Regions from separate parts of the Pseudomonas sp. BNK-30 genome, predicted to be linked through region 1. Evidence: riboswitches for the same ligand, from Rfam matches in the RefSeq annotation. Region 1 holds a riboswitch; the other holds the start of a gene.
The links. Region 1 has a riboswitch for thiamine pyrophosphate ahead of thiC (phosphomethylpyrimidine synthase ThiC). Riboswitches for the same ligand answer to the same signal wherever they lie in the genome.

Region 2: linked by a shared signal. The riboswitch ahead of ACMGGN_RS09065 (TenA family protein) and the one ahead of thiC (phosphomethylpyrimidine synthase ThiC) in region 1 are both predicted to bind thiamine pyrophosphate.

The regions. Positions count from the first base shown of each region.
Region 1 covers NZ_CP179904.1:5,284,892-5,292,866, reverse strand. Annotated here, with positions in the region: gene ACMGGN_RS24560 (DUF1249 domain-containing protein) at 1-74, opposite strand, end outside; gene ACMGGN_RS24555 (NUDIX domain-containing protein) at 65-682, opposite strand; gene ACMGGN_RS24550 (RsiV family protein) at 868-1,614, shown strand; gene cytX (putative hydroxymethylpyrimidine transporter CytX) at 1,583-2,866, opposite strand; gene thiC (phosphomethylpyrimidine synthase ThiC) at 2,960-4,846, opposite strand; TPP riboswitch at 5,003-5,109, opposite strand; gene ACMGGN_RS24535 (TolC family outer membrane protein) at 5,271-6,704, shown strand; gene ACMGGN_RS24530 (single-stranded DNA-binding protein) at 7,048-7,599, opposite strand; gene ACMGGN_RS24525 (MFS transporter) at 7,609-7,975, opposite strand, start outside.
Region 2 covers NZ_CP179904.1:1,942,443-1,950,417, forward strand. Annotated here, with positions in the region: gene ACMGGN_RS09060 (EAL domain-containing protein) at 1-1,900, opposite strand, end outside; TPP riboswitch at 2,106-2,219, shown strand; gene ACMGGN_RS09065 (TenA family protein) at 2,298-2,945, shown strand; gene tenA (thiaminase II) at 2,948-3,607, shown strand; gene ACMGGN_RS09075 (BCCT family transporter) at 3,823-5,571, shown strand; gene ACMGGN_RS09080 (ornithine cyclodeaminase family protein) at 5,595-6,545, opposite strand; gene ACMGGN_RS09085 (threonine/serine dehydratase) at 6,542-7,534, opposite strand; gene ACMGGN_RS09090 (transcriptional regulator) at 7,596-7,975, opposite strand, start outside.

The sequences.
Region 1 (7,975 bases):
TAGTTGGCCTCACAGGCTGCCTGCAGCCCGGCCAGATCGACCCGATAACGCTCACGCAGCAGGTTCACTTCCACATACCTCGTACTTCATCTCTGTTGAGCGCCAGCCATTGCAGGCCAATGATCGTCGCCGCATTGCAGATGCGCCCGTCGCGCACGGCCTGCAAGGCATCTTCGAACGACCAGACCCGCACGCGGATATCCTCGCCCTCTTCTTCCAGGCCGTGCAGCCCCCCGGCGCCTTCGCTGCTGCAGCGGCCAAGGAACAGGTGCACGTATTCATCACTGCCGCCGGGCGATGGGAAATAACGGGTCATCGGCCACAGGGCGCTGAAGGTCAGACCGGCTTCTTCTTCGGCTTCACGATGAGCGACCTCTTCAGGCTGTTCGTCCTTGTCGATCAGGCCGGCGACCATCTCGATCAGCCAGGGATTGTCGACTTTATCCAGCGCGCCGACGCGAAACTGCTCGATCAACACCACTTCATCACGCAGTGGATCGTAAGGCAGCACGCAGACGGCATCATGGCGCACGAACAGTTCGCGGCTGATCTCGCGGCCCATGCCCCCGGCAAACAGCTCATGGCGCAGGCGAAGCTTGTCGAGCTTGTAGAAGCCCTGGAAGCAATTGGCCCGTTCGATGATGTCGAAGCCCTTGGGCACTGAATTCAACGCGTCTGACATGGAAATCCTCATTACCTCAAATACTGCTTCGCGCCATCCTACTCTGCACGCCTGCCTGTTTCACCCCTTTCCGGTAACCGTTCGCGCAGTCGGGACAGCGGCTCTTCTCTCTGTTAGCTTAGTGGCGAACTGAAGGCCGCGCAGGCGGTCAAAGGCCGACTTTTCCCTGTATTGCAAGGATCATCATGACACTTGTCAAACTGACTGCCGTGGCTGTGCTGGCCTTGGCCCTCGGTGCCTGCCAGAGCCTGTTCGCGCCGAATTACCGTGCCCCACTGGAGGTAAAGCGCGACGCCTGGGAGCACGTAAAGCCAGGTTGCAGCGAGAGTGACTGCCCACTGGTGAACATTGACACCATTCACTTCCCGGACCTGCCCAAGCTCGACGGCATCGTCGAAAAACGCCTGCTGCAACTGACCGAAGACAACCAGCATGGCACCGCACCAAGCACTTTGCAGGCGTATGAGCAGCAATACCTGGCCACCGCCGACAAACGCAACAGCAGCTACCTGCAAGCCAAGGTACGTGAACAGCATGACGGGCTGGTGATCATCGAGCTGTCCAGCTACCTCGACAGCGGCGGCGCCCATGGCATGCCAGGCCGGGGCTTCATCAACTATTCGCGCAAGCTGGACAAGGTGCTGACCCTGCAAGACATGCTGGTGCCGGGCCAGGAAGATACCTTCTGGAAAACGGTAGAAGAATCGCACCGCGCCTGGTTGATCAGCGTGGGCATGGACAAGGATGCCGAGTTCGTCAAAACCTGGCCATTCAAGAAGTCGCCGCACATCGCCCTGACGTACGGCGCAGTGGTGGTCAAATATGAGGTCTATACCATCGCGCCCTACTCCATGGGCCACGTGGAGTTGAAAATCCCCTACCCACGCCTGAACGGCGTGCTCAAGCCCGAACTGTTCCCCGGCCGCGGCTGAGACTCAGTAGCGCATGCAGCCCACCCGCCAGCAACAATGCCGGCAGGGTAGCGCCGAACTCTGGCGCTTGCGCAGCGATGCTGTGATAGGCCACCACACCCACCGCCCAGGCCAGCAGCGCCTGCCAGTGCAAACCATCAATTTGTGCTGGAAGGCGGCGGCGGCGGATCACGAAGTGGTCCGTCAGCACCACACCGAACAGCGGCGCGAACACCGAGCCGATCAGCAGCAGGAAGTTTTCGTACTGGGCAAGCGGCGCCAGCAGGGCAATCAGGGTGCATAGCACACCGATGCCCAACGCCAGGTACTCGACCTTCAGGCGTACCAGCAGACTGGTCGATACCGCAGCCGAGTGGATATCGGCAAAGGCCTTCTCCGACTCGTCCAGCAAAATCAGCAGCAACGGAATACCCAGCCCGGCACCGGCCAGGGCCAGCAGCAGCGCATTGGCCTCACCGCTCGGCGCAAAGGCCAGGGTGTAGGCCACGCCAAGGCTCATCAACCAGGTATTGCCAATGAAGTAACCGAGCACGGTCCCGCCGAACACTCGCTTGGCGCTGCGGGCAAAACGTGAGTAGTCGGCGATCAATGGCAACCAGGACAGCGGCATGGCGATGACGATGTCGAAGCCCACAGCCAGCGACATCGACCCATCTGCGCTGCGCCGCCACAGCTCGCCCAGGTCAGCCTTGGCGAACAGGTTCCAGGTCAGCCACAGGCAAGCGCCCAACAACAGCCAGATCCCCCATTTGCGCAGCACCTTGCGCACGAATGCCAGCGGCCCGCTGACCGCGAGCAGCGTAGCCAGGCCACCGAAGCAGAGGGTCCAGAACATCGGGCTGTTCCATAGACTGCCTTCACCGAAGGTGCGCGCGCCGAGCAGGCTGGCGGCGTCACGCATGACAATGATCTCGAACGCGCCCCAACCGACCAGTTGCAGCAGGTTGAGCAGCGTTGGCAGGCGCACGCCTTGGCTGCCCAGGCTCAGGCGCAGGGTGGCCATGGCGCAAAGGCCCGTATCGCTGCCAATCACGCCTGCCGCCCCAAGCAGCAGCACGCCCACGCCGGTGCCCAGGGCGATGGCCAGCACCGCGCCGGCCAGGCCCAGGCCTGGAGCGAGCATCGCGCCGACCTGCAGGACCATCAGGCCGATACCGAGGGAAAACCAGAGCGAGAACAGGTCGCGACCACCGAACGGGCGTTGGCTGGTGGGGACAGGGTGGTCGGGGGAAAAATGGCTGGGAGTTGTCATTGTTGTTACTCGACAAAAGAAAACAAATCGACACGGTCGTTGCAGGAGCGGCGCACCGGCAAGGCCGCTCCTGCAACAGATCAGCGCTGCGGCTTACACCTTGTGGTACAGCTGGCTGCCTTCCTGGCGGAACCGTTCGGCCTGCTCGCGCATCCCCTCCTCAACCGATACATCCACCGCATCGATGCGCAGGTTGGCGGCGTATTCCCGTACTTCCTGGGTGATTTTCATCGAGCAGAACTTCGGCCCGCACATCGAGCAGAAGTGCGCGACCTTAGCCGATTCCTTCGGCAGGGTTTCATCGTGGAAGGCACGTGCGGTGTCAGGGTCCAGGCCCAGGTTGAACTGGTCCTCCCAGCGGAACTCGAAACGCGCCTTGGACAGGGCATTGTCACGGATCTGCGCGCCCGGGTGGCCCTTGGCAAGGTCGGCTGCATGCGCGGCGATCTTGTAAGTGATGATGCCGGTCTTGACGTCATCCTTGTTCGGCAGGCCCAGGTGCTCCTTGGGGGTGACGTAGCACAGCATGGCGCAGCCGAACCAGCCGATCATGGCCGCACCGATGCCCGAGGTGATGTGGTCGTAACCAGGCGCAATGTCGGTGGTCAAAGGGCCGAGGGTGTAGAACGGCGCTTCGTCGCAGCACTCCAGCTGCTTGTCCATATTCTCTTTGATGAGCTGCATCGGCACATGGCCAGGGCCTTCGATCATGCACTGCACGTCGTGCTTCCAGGCGATCTTGGTCAGCTCGCCAAGGGTTTCCAGCTCACCGAATTGCGCAGCGTCGTTGGCATCGGCAATCGAGCCTGGGCGTAGCCCGTCACCGAGCGAGAAGCTCACGTCGTAAGCCTTCATGATTTCGCAGATCTCATCGAAATGCGTGTACAGGAAATTCTCCTGGTGATGCGCCAGGCACCACTTGGCCATGATCGACCCCCCGCGGCTGACGATACCGGTGACCCGCTTGGCGGTCAGTGGCACGTAGCGCAGCAGCACGCCAGCATGGATGGTGAAGTAGTCCACGCCCTGCTCGGCCTGCTCGATCAGCGTGTCACGGAACAGCTCCCAGGTCAGGTCCTCGGCAACCCCGCCGACCTTCTCCAGGGCCTGGTAGATCGGTACGGTACCGATGGGTACCGGCGAGTTGCGGATGATCCACTCGCGGGTTTCATGGATGTGCTTGCCGGTCGAAAGGTCCATGACCGTGTCCGAGCCCCAGCGAATACCCCAGGTCAGCTTGGCCACTTCCTCCTCGATCGAGGAACCCAGGGCGCTGTTGCCGATGTTGCCGTTGATCTTCACCAGGAAGTTGCGGCCGATGATCATCGGCTCCAGTTCCGTGTGGTTGATGTTGGCCGGGATGATCGCGCGGCCGCGGGCGATTTCCTCGCGCACGAATTCGGCGGTGATCTCTTTGGGGATGTTGGCGCCGAAGCTGTGGCCGGCGTGCTGCTGCTTGAGCAAGCCAGCAGCGCGGGCCTCCTGCAGCTTCATGTTCTCGCGGATGGCGACGTATTCCATCTCGGCGGTGATGATGCCCTGGCGGGCGTAGTGCATCTGCGAGACGTTGGCGCCAGCCTTGGCGCGGCGCGGGTTGCGCACATGGTTGAAGCGCAGCTTGGCCAGTTCGGCGTCGTTCAGCCGCTGCTGGCCGAAGTTCGAGCTCAGCCCACCCAGGCGCTCGGTATCGCCACGGGCGTCGATCCAGGCCGAACGCACATCGGCCAGGCCTTTGCGCACATCGATGATGACGTCGGGATCGGTGTAGGGGCCGGAAGTGTCATAGACCATCACCGGCGCGTTGGCTTCGCCGCCAAAGTCGGTGGGGGTGTCGTGCAAGCTGATTTCGCGCATCGGCACGCGGATGTCCGGGCGCGAGCCCTCGACATAGACCTTGCGCGAACGCGGGAAGGGTTGCACGGACTGCTGATCGACTTGCGCCGACTCGCTGAGGTTGATCGTTTTTTCTTGTTTGCTCATCACAGGCTCCAGACAGCTTCCTAGCGGTGGAATGTCGGGGAGAACCTGAAAGACGCGGACGCACCCCTTGGCGGGCATGCAGTGCCGGATACATGGAGTGCCTTGAGCTGCTTGCAGCTGCGACATTCCCGGACCTGGCACAAGAGGCTCCCCGGGAAGGCGAGCAATCTTGTTCCCTACGCAGGCGCTAACCTGATCAGGTTCAACGGGATCCGCACCTATGCGATCTCAGCCTTTGCTTCAAGGCACCCCGACAAGAACGTGCGCAGTCTAGACTGGAGTGGCCGGCAAAGCCAAGCGTGTAAAACGGGGGGATGATGAAAGGCACAGCCAACGATTGTTGCCAGTTGCGCATGGCACTACACTGCCCCAACGCTCGATACTCAACAGTTCAGTAATTAAATTTCGTACAAGGATTGCCTCTATGCTGCGCAAACTTTCACTGGCGATTGCCGTGTCTTGTGCGTCCAACGGAGTGGCCTGGGCAGCGGATGTGCCCATGACGGTCAAGACTGACCTGGTCAGCGTCTACCAGGAAGCGGTCGACAACAACGCCGATCTTGCCGCCGCCCGCGCCGATTATGGCGCGCGCCGCGAAGTGGTGCCCCAGGCCCGCGCCGGCCTGCTGCCCAACCTGTCGGCAGGTGCCGAAATGATGAACACCCGCACCAAGCTCGACGAACCCTCGATCACCTCCAACCGCAGCGGCAACGCCTGGAGTGCAACCCTGGCGCAACCTGTCTTCCGCGCCGACCGCTGGTTCCAGTTGCAGGCCGCCGAAGCTGTCAATGAGCAGGCAGCGCTGGAGTTGTCTGCCACCGAACAGAATCTGATCCTGCAGACCGCGCAAAGCTACTTTGCCGTGCTGCGAGCCCAGGACAACCTTGCAGCCACCAAGGCCGAAGAGTCGGCTTTCAAGCGCCAGCTCGACCAGTCCAACGAACGTTTCGATGTCGGCCTGTCCGACAAGACCGACGTGCTGCAGTCCCAGGCCAGCTATGACACCGCCCGGGCCAACCGGATCATCGCCGAACGCCAGGTGCAGGATGCCTTCGAGGCATTGGTGACCCTCACCAACCGCGAATACACGTCGATCCAAGGCGTTGTCCACACCTTGCCCATACAGGTGCCCACGCCCAACGATGCCAAGGCCTGGGTCGAGACTGCCGGGCGGCAGAACCTCAACCTGCTGGCAACCAACTACGCAGTCGATGCCGCCGAAGAAACCCTGCGCCAGCGCAAGGCCGGCCACGCCCCGACACTGGATGCGGTAGCCAAGTACCAGAAAGGCGACAACGACAGCCTGGGCTTCACCAACCCTTCGCAACTGGGCGTGCGCTATAGCGGTGACGTGGAGCAGACCAGCATCGGCCTGCAACTGAACATTCCGATCTACAGCGGCGGCCTGACCAGCTCGCAGGTACGCGAGGCATACCAGCGCCTGAGCCAGAGCGAGCAACAACGCGAGAGCCTGCGCCGCCAGGTGGTGGAGAACACACGCAACCTGCACCGTGCCGTGAATACCGATGTGGAACAGGTGCAAGCGCGCAAGCAGTCGATCATTTCCAACCAGAGCGCGCTGGAAGCCACCGAGATCGGTTACCAGGTCGGTACCCGCAACATCGTCGACGTGCTCGATGCCCAGCGCCAGCTGTACACCTCGGTTCGCGACTACAACAACAGCCGGTACGACTACATTCTCGACAACCTGAGCCTGAAGCAGGCAGCCGGCACCTTGAGCCCACAGGACCTGGTGGACCTCAAGCGGTACCTGAAGGCGGACTACAACCCGGACAAGGACTTCCTGCCACCGGACCTGGCGGCGGCAGCGGCGAAGAACTTCGAACGCAGGCCTTGAGGTAGGCGCTGGTTTCTTCGCGGGTAAACCTGCACCCACAGGGCTTGCGCCAGTGTTTCGACAATGCGCCTACCCTGTGGCCGGCTTGCCGGCGTGCCCGTCAGGCAGTCACTGCAATCGTCGAATCAAAGCGTTGGATGGGCGCATCCGAAAACCCACTACTCGCAGGCTCGGGGGCAAACGCAGGCCGGCCCTGGGATCAACGATCTCAGGGGCGCAGTGAAAAGCCCTTGGCATATACTTCCCGATCTTCCCGGCCATCCGTGAAGCCTCCCAAAAAAAACCCAGGGCAAATGCCCTGGGTTTTCGATGAAGCGGGACGTCTTACCGGCCTGGAGTTGCTCTAGAACGGAATATCGTCATCAAAGCTGTCAAAGTCAGCAGCCGGCTGCGGCGCGGGCTGTTGCGGCGCTGGGCGCTGCTGGGCCTGTTGCGGGCGCGGGGCCTGCTGACGCGGTGGGGCCTGGTTGTACTGTTGCTGCTGGCCACCCTGGTTGTAGTTGTTACCACCACCCTGGTTGTACTGGTCGCCGCCACCTTGCTGGTTCTGCGGACGGCCACCGAGCAGCTGCATGGTGCCCTGCATGTCGACGATGATTTCGGTGGTGTAACGCTTGATGCCGTCTTTTTCCCACTCGCGGGTCTGCAGCTTGCCTTCGATGTACACCTGCGAACCCTTGCGCAGGTATTCGCCAGCGATTTCAGCAACCTTGCCGAACATCGACACACGGTGCCACTCGGTACGCTCGACCTTTTGGCCCGACTGCTTGTCGGTCCACTGCTCGCTGGTAGCCAGGCTCAGGTTGGTCACGGCGTTACCGTTGGGCAGGTAGCGGACTTCGGGATCCTGGCCACAGGTGCCGACCAGAATGACTTTGTTAACCCCACGGGCCATAACGTTCTCCTAGGCTTCGCACGCCGATGAGGCTGGGTTCACCAGACGCTCGAGGGTCGCACGGTCCAAAATTTTCGTATCCAGTTTGATATAGATGGCAGCTTCTTCTGCCACCACAACGGCGTCGGTCACACCCGGCACGGCCATCAGGCGCTCGGTCAGGCCGGCTTCCCGGACTGCCTCAGGCGTCAGTGGCATGCGCAGGCTGGTCACATAAGGCGGCTCGTTCATGCGCAACGCGACCACCAGCCATACGGCACACAGCACCGCGCAACCGAGGAACACCGTGTTCAGCCCACCGTGCTGGAACAGCCAGCCACCAAGGATTCCACCCAGCGCTGCGCCAAGGAACTGGCTGGTGGAATACACTCCCATC
Region 2 (7,975 bases), 2.1 Mb from region 1:
GCGGGGCGATGCCGTAGAGCTGCAGCTTGGCCAGCAGGCGGGTACTGAAATCGGCTTGGCGCAACTGCAATGCCGACACATTCACCGCAAGGCGGTTATCGCGACCGTGAGCATCCCAGCGCGCCAGTTCTTCGCAGGCCAGGCGCAATACTTCCCAGCCCAGTTCGATGATGAAGCCACTGCGCTCGGCCAGGTCTATGAAACGGTCCGGGTAGAGCAGGCCGAATTCCGGGTGCTCCCAGCGTACCAAGGCTTCGTACCCCAGCACGCGCTGGGTATCCAGGCGAATCTGCGGCTGGTAGTGCAGCACGAACTGGCGCTCGGTCAAGGCGCAGCCAAAAGCCTGTTCCAGGGCAAAGGCCTGGATGTCGGAGAGGTTCAACGATGGGTCGAAGAAGCGGTACTGGGCGCGCCCGGCCTGCTTGGCCGAATACATGGCCGCATCGGCACAGCGGATCAGGCTGTCGATGTCCTGACCGTCGCGCGGGCAGATGCTGACGCCCACGCTGGGGCTGGTATTGACTTCCTGGCCATCGAGGGCGTAGGTAGCCGACAGTTTCAGCACCAGTTCGCGTACCCAAACATTGATCTGCTCCTCGCTGCGCTCACCGGCCAGCAGCACCACGAATTCGTCTCCCCCGAAGCGCGAGGCCTCATCACCAGGCTCAAGCAGGCGCTGGATGCGCCCGGCCACGGCCTGCAGCAGCAAGTCGCCGATCTTGTGGCCGAGCGAATCGTTGATCGACTTGAAACGGTCCATGTCGATGAACAGGATCGCCATCAGCCGGCGCTTGCCACGTTGGTGGGTCAGTGCAAGGCCTGCTATTTCGACGAACTGGCGGCGGTTATGCAACCCGCTGAGATGGTCGGTGGCGGCTGCATGGCTGCTACGCCGGTGTTCGTCTTCCAGGCGCCCGATCAGTTGCTGGTTGACCTGTTGTGCGTGCTCAAGGGCACTGAAGGCTTCCTGGCGCTTGCGCAGCAGGCGCAAGGTCCAGGCCAGGCTGGCAAGGATCATCAGGGTCATGCTCAGGTTCAGCCAGAACTGGCGCGAATACGCCAGGGCAGAGGCCGCGAGGATTTCGTCGATGCGCTGGCTGACGATGATGCTGAAACCGCGCTCGTCGATACGGCGGTAAAGGCTCTGATACGAGTGGCCTGCGGCAAATTGCACCAGCCGGCCCGTCTCGCTGCCCGGTGCTGGCAGGCCGGGTTCGAAATCGTCGCCGGCCACGACCACACCGCTGGTATCGATACGCAAGCGTTCCTGGCCATCGTCCTGCTGCAGGCGCATCAGCCCGGTATCGCCCAGGTCGATGTGCTGGAACAGCACGGCGAGATAGCCAATGTCGAGCTGCACTACCAGAATGTTGTCGATTTCTCGGCCTGGTACATTGGGCAGCGGCAAGAGGAAGGGCAGGCGCCAGCTCGGCATGGCGGGCGGGGTGAAGCCCGGTTCGACGCGTGGCAGGAAGGGTTTGAAGCCGTAATGCGCGACGTGCAGCTTCAGCTGCTGCAACCACTCTTCCGGCAGGTGGGGAGCTTCATCGGTATGGCTCGCCGACAACAATTGACCGTGCCTGTCATACAGGCTCATGCGTTTGAATACCGGGTCTTCGGCCAGCACCCGGGCCAGGCTCAGGCTGCCTTGGCGCATCATTTTCATGTCGTCCTGGGTGACACGGCCTACGGCCTGGGCACGATCGACCAGTTGGCGCAGGCTTTCAGCGACAATGTTGGCGAGGTTCTGGTGCTCGGCTGCCTTGGCCGTCAGCGCATCCTGGCGTGCGGCGGTCTTCTGGCTGAAGTGCAACCCCCAGAGAAAGGTCAGGGTGGCTGCGCAGAGCATCAGGATCAAAAGGCGCAGAAGGCCTGCTGACGAGAGAAAACGGCGTATCACGACTGGTATTCCCGACCCTGGGTGAAGCCCGAAAATACGACAGTAAAATGACAGGCTAATGACTGGTGGCTATTGGCCTCTATGATTTTCCCTGTTGCGCGTTGGCGTTTGCAGCCAAGCCATTCGGGCTGACTGTGCGAGCCAGAATGGCTCCAGCCCAGGCGTTTTGCTTCGTGACAATGCCCTTGAAGGTGCGGTATACCTGCTCACCACCAAGGGGAGCCCGGCAACGGGCTGAGAAACCGCTGGCATTGCAGCGCGGTGACCCTTAGAACCTGATCCGGATCATGCCGGCGAAGGGATGGGACTGCCGACCTGCCTTTTTGCCGGCCTCACTGCGAGGCCGCTCCATGCCCCACCGTAACGGCCTCGCTGTCACCCTATGGAGTGCAGCATCATGACCGAACGTTTTTCCCAAACCTTGCGCCGCCAGAACGAGGCGACCTGGTCGGCTGCAGTCGGCCACCGCTTCGTCACTGAACTGTGCAACGGCAGTGTGGCGGACCCGGTCATGGTCCGCTACCTGGTACAGGACCACCGTTTTCTCGACAGCTTCCTGACCTTGCTCGGCGCCGCCATCGCCACTGCCGATACCTTCGAGGCACGCCTGCGTTTCGGCCGTTTTGCCGGGATGATCAGTAGCGATGAAAACACCTATTTCCTGCGTGCCTTCCAGGCGCTGGATGTAAGCCCGCAGCAGCGCGCCGAACCCAAGGACACCGTGCCGACCGCAGGCTTCAAGGCCATCCTGCGCGAAGCCGCAGCGACCCGTTCCTATGCGGCGGCGCTGGCAGTGCTCAACGTTGCCGAAGGCCTGTATCTGGATTGGGCGCTGAAGGCACCAAAACCAATGCCGGACAACTTCGTCCACGCCGAGTGGATCACCCTGCATGACAACGCGGCATTCCAGGACTTCGTCGCCTTCCTCCAGGCCGAACTGGACCGCGTCGGCCCGCAGGAGCCGGCACTGGCCAGTGACTTCTACCAGCGCACCGTGGCGCTTGAGCTGGCCTTCTTCGACGCCATCTACGATCAAAAGGCCTGAGCATGGATATCTTCGAGCGCCTGAAGGCCGCCACTGCGCCCCAGTGGTCGAGCTATGTAGACCACGCCTTCGTTCGGCAGATGGGTGAGGGCACTTTGAGCGAAGACGCGTTCCGGACTTACCTGGTGCAGGACTACCTGTTCCTCATCCAGTTCGCCCGTGCCTGGGCGCTTGCCGCTTATAAAAGCAGGCTGCCGGCCGACATCCGCGCGGCTCAGGCTGGCCTGGCTGCCATCCTCGACGAAACCGAACTGCACCTGCGCCTGTGCGCCCGCTGGGGGTTGTCGCAGGCCGATATCGAGGCCGCGCCGGAGCACCAGGCCACGGTCGCCTACACCCGTTACGTGCTTGATTGCGGCGCCGCCGGTGACCTGCTCGAACTGCATGTGGCGTTGGCGCCCTGCGTGATCGGCTACGCCGAAATCGGCCGCACGCTGGCTGCGCACATCGGTGACCTGAGTGATCACCCTTACCGTGAGTGGATTGGCGAATACGCCGGCGAGGGTTACCAGAGCGTGGCATCCGCAGCACGCAAGCACCTTGATGAACTGGCAGCGCGCAGCATGACCGAGCAACGGTTCGTGGAACTGGCGGCAATTTTTGGCCAGGCTTCGCGGCTGGAGGCCGACTTCTGGCAGATGGGGCTGGATGGGGCTGCCTGAGCCAATTCAGGTTTTGTGCCGGTTCAATCGGGGCCGGCACAATGTGACCGGCAGGTCGTTCAGAGGATGTGCCAGGACGGTCCTGGAATAGGGGCTACTGTTTCGGTCACAGGATAATCACGGGGCCTTCAGCGCGGCCGCCCCGGTTATTGCGCAGGCATCGCTAGCAATTACAACAACAAAAGCCTGCAGCAAAAACTGAAAAGGGCCCATCGATGGCAACGCAAGAGAACGTTGAAACACCGCCGCTCGGCGTCACCGACCCGTCCAAGACTGCTGAGGCCAGGCAGGACCGCCACCTTGAAGGCAAGCTCGACTGGGCGGTGTTCGGCGTCACCAGCCTGCTGGCGATCGCCTTCATCACCTGGGGTGTTGTCAACCAAGCCAGCCTCGCCGCGAGCGCTACCTCTGCGCAATCCTGGGTCATCGTCAACTTCGGCTGGTTTTTCGTCCTGACCTCTACCGTGTTCGTCATCTTCGTGCTGTGGCTGGCTGCCAGCCGCTACGGCAGAATCCCGCTGGGGCGCGACGGCGAAGCACCGGAATTTCGCACGGTCTCCTGGGTTGCCATGATGTTCAGCGCGGGCATGGGCATCGGCCTGATGTTCTTCGGCGTCGCCGAACCGCTGTCGCACTACGTTTCACCACCGCCCGGCACTGCCGCTGGCCAATCTGACGAGGCACTGCAGGTGGCGATGGCGACCACGCTGTTCCACTGGTCGCTGCACCCTTGGGCGATGTACGCCATCGTCGGCCTGGCAATCGCTTATGGCACGTTCCGCCGTGGCCGCTCGCAGTTGATTTCCACCGCGTTCCGGCCCTTGATCGGCAAGCATGCCAACGGCCCTGTCGGGCGGGTGATCGACATGATGGCCATCTTCGCCACCCTGTTCGGTTCAGCGGCTTCGCTGGGGCTCGGCGCCCTGCAGATTGCGGGTGGGCTGGAATACAACGGCTGGATCGATCACCCGGGCAAGCTGTTCTACATCGCCATCATCACCTTGCTGACCATTGCCTTCGTCGCTTCGGCCGTGTCCGGCATCGGCAAAGGTATTCAGTGGCTGTCCAATACCAACATGGTGCTGGCGTTGGCACTGGCGCTGTTCGTCTTCCTGGTAGGGCCGACGCTGTTGATGCTCAACCTGTTGCCAACATCGATCGGGGTCTACATCAAGTTACTGCCCGAGATGATGGCGCGTACCAGCGCCAGTGGCGGTGATGCGATGGACAGCTGGCTGGCCGGCTGGACCGTGTTCTACTGGGCCTGGTGGATTTCCTGGACGCCCTTTGTCGGCATGTTCATCGCCCGTATCAGCCGCGGGCGCAGCATCCGCCAGTTCGTCAGCGGTGTGTTGCTGGTGCCAGGCCTGGTCAGCCTGGTGTGGTTCAGCGTTCTCGGCGGCGCCGGCATCGATGCACTGCGCGAAGGCAGCTTCGCTCTCATCGACGGTGCAGTGAACAGCAACCATGCCCTGTATCAGTTGCTCGACAGCTACCCCTGGGCTTGGGCCACTTCGGTGCTGGTCATGATCCTGGTGGCAATTTTCTTCGTCTCTGGGGCCGATGCAGCATCGCTGGTGATGGGTACCTTGTCCGAGCACGGCACCACGCAACCGTCCCGTGCGACAGTGATTTTCTGGGGGGCACTGACCGGCACCGTCGCGGCCATCATGCTCGCGCTGGGTGACCCAGGTAACCCCGGGGAGGCGCTTACAGGCCTGCAGAACCTGACCATCGTCGTGGCCTTGCCGTTTGTGGTGATCATGGTGCTGCTGTGCCTGGCGCTGTACCGTGACCTGCGCAAGGACCCTATGATGCTACGCCACCTGCGCGGCAGCGAGCTGATCGAAAAGGCGGTGCTGTATGGCGCAGTCAAGCACGGCGAGGAGTTCTACATCGTGGTGCAAGAGAAGAAATCCTCGCTCAAGCCGGCCTCCAGGAAGGCCCAGGTGACGGAGCCATGATTGACCGGGATCGGCTACGTACGTCAACCCGCGGTGAGGGACGCCAACACGCAGCTTGAGATCTGCGCGTCCTGCACGGCGACCCCGGTCAGGTCGGCCAGCGTGATCTGTTCGTCATGCTCACGGCCGGTGGCGCGGCCCTCAAGCAGGGCACCAAGCTCGGCCAGTTGCTGCTCCTTGATCAGGCCGGCCTTCAGCGCATGGGAGACTTCGCCGTACTGGCTGCACTGGTAGAGGGAGTCGACGATGATAAGGTCGGCCCGTGCAACCAGCGCGGGGTCGAGCTCCTGCTTGCCCGGCGCATCGGCGCCAACGGCGGTGATATGGGTGCCAGGTTGCAGCCATTCACGCTGCAACAGCGGCTCACGTGAAGGTGTTGCGCAGACGATCAGGTTGGCGGCGCGTGCAACCTCTTCGGCGTTACGCGTTACCCGCGCCTCATAACCCAGGCCGTTGGCGAAGGCTTTGTAGGCAGCCAGTTCAGCATCACCGCGCCCCCACACCACCACGCTGCGGCAGGGGGTGACTGCACCCAGTTGCTCCAGCTGCATGCGCGCCTGGGTGCCGGTGCCCAGAATACCAATCGCTTTCACGGTGGCAGGGGCCAGCAGGCGGGCGGCGATGCGCCCGGCCAGCGCAGTGCGGATGCAGGTCAGCCAGCCCTCATCCTGCAACAAGGCAAGGGGTTGCCCGGTACTGGCCGAGGCCACCAGCATCAAGCCATCGTTGCTTGGCAGCCCCTTTGATGGATTGTCGTAAAAGCCGGTCGACAGCTTCACCGTGAACGTGGCGCTACCCTCGACATGCGCTGACTTGATACAGCAGTCACCGTTGGCCTGGGGGAAAGCGAATGCCTGTACCGGTGGCACCTGGACCTTGCCTTGGGAGAACGCGATGAAACCTTGCTCCAGGCATTGCACTGCCAGCTCCATATCGAGCCGGGCGGTGATCTGTTGCTTGCTGAACACTTTCATTGAACAGCCTCGAGGAATTTATCGAGCACGATGTTGCGACCGCAAATGACGACCGCGACGCGCTTGCCGCGGTATGCCTTGGCCATCTTCTGCATGCCGGCCACCGCCACACCGGCAGCACCCTCGATGATCCAGCGCTCATGGTTGGCGACATCGCGCATCGCCGCCTTTATCTCTTCTTCGCTGACCAGCACGGTGCGCGACAGCAGCGTCTGGCAAAGGGGGAAGGTGATGCAGCCTGGCTCGACCCCACCGGCTGTACCGTCGGAGATCGTGTCTTGCTCTTGCATGTCGATGATTTCCCCGGCTTCGAGCGAGCGCTGCAGGGTAGGGGCATTCGCCGGCCAGCAGCCAATGATTTCGATGCCCGGGTTGAGAGCCCGCAGTGCCGCGCCGATACCCGAAACCATGCCGCCGCCGCCGACCGCCACGAACACTGCGTCCAGGTCCGGTGCCTGTTCAAAGAGCTCCATCCCGATGGTGCCTTGGCCGGCGATCACTTCAAGGTCGTTGTAAGGCGATACAAAAGGCTTGCCTTGGAGGGCAGCCTGACGCGCCGCTTCCAGTTCCACACCCAAAGGGTCCAGGTCGAGGCTTACCACTTCGGCGCCGAGCGCGCGAATTGCACCCAGCTTGTAGGCAGACGCCGAAGTGGTGGTGTAAACGGTGACTGGCACTCCCATCACCTTGCCAGCAAGCGCAAGCGCTTGCCCATGGTTGCCGGAGGAGGCCGTGATGACGCCCAGTTTGCGCTGCTCGGCTGGCAGCAGGCGAAGCTTGTTACTGGCACCGCGGAATTTGAACGAACCTGTGTGTTGCAGGTGCTCGCATTTCAGATACACGCTGCATTCGGTCATTGCCGAAAGCCCGACGCTGAAATTGAGCGGGGTGACATTCACCTCAGGGCGCAGTGCCTGGTGTGCATCAGCGATAGCTTGGTAGAGGGAAGACAGGTTCGTGGCATCGGCAGGCATCGTGGCAGTGTCCATTCGTGGATTTGCGTTCCACAATAGACTCAATATCCATAAGCGACAAGCGCTGACCATTCATTCAGGCGGGGTGGTCCCTCAGTTCCTTGAGGTACTTGTAAACAGTCGCTCGGCCCATGCTCAGCACATTGGCGACATAGTCCGCCCCGCTGCGCCCCTCGAATGCCCCTTCGGTATGCAGCGCCTCCACCAGCGCGCGCTTTTCTTTCATCTTCAACGTACGCAGTGACAAATTGCGCTCCTTGAGCCAGGCGTGCAGGAAGGTATTGATGCGTTCCTGCCAGTCATCCTTGAACAGCGCATCGGGCTGCGGCACCAGGCGGCTTATCTGGAAAAACGCATCCAGCGCCTCGCGTGCCTGTTCCAGTACCGAGAAATTCAGGTTGATGCAAAGCAGGTGTTCGGCTTCACCGTTCTGGTTGTAAAGCACCGTGGTAATGG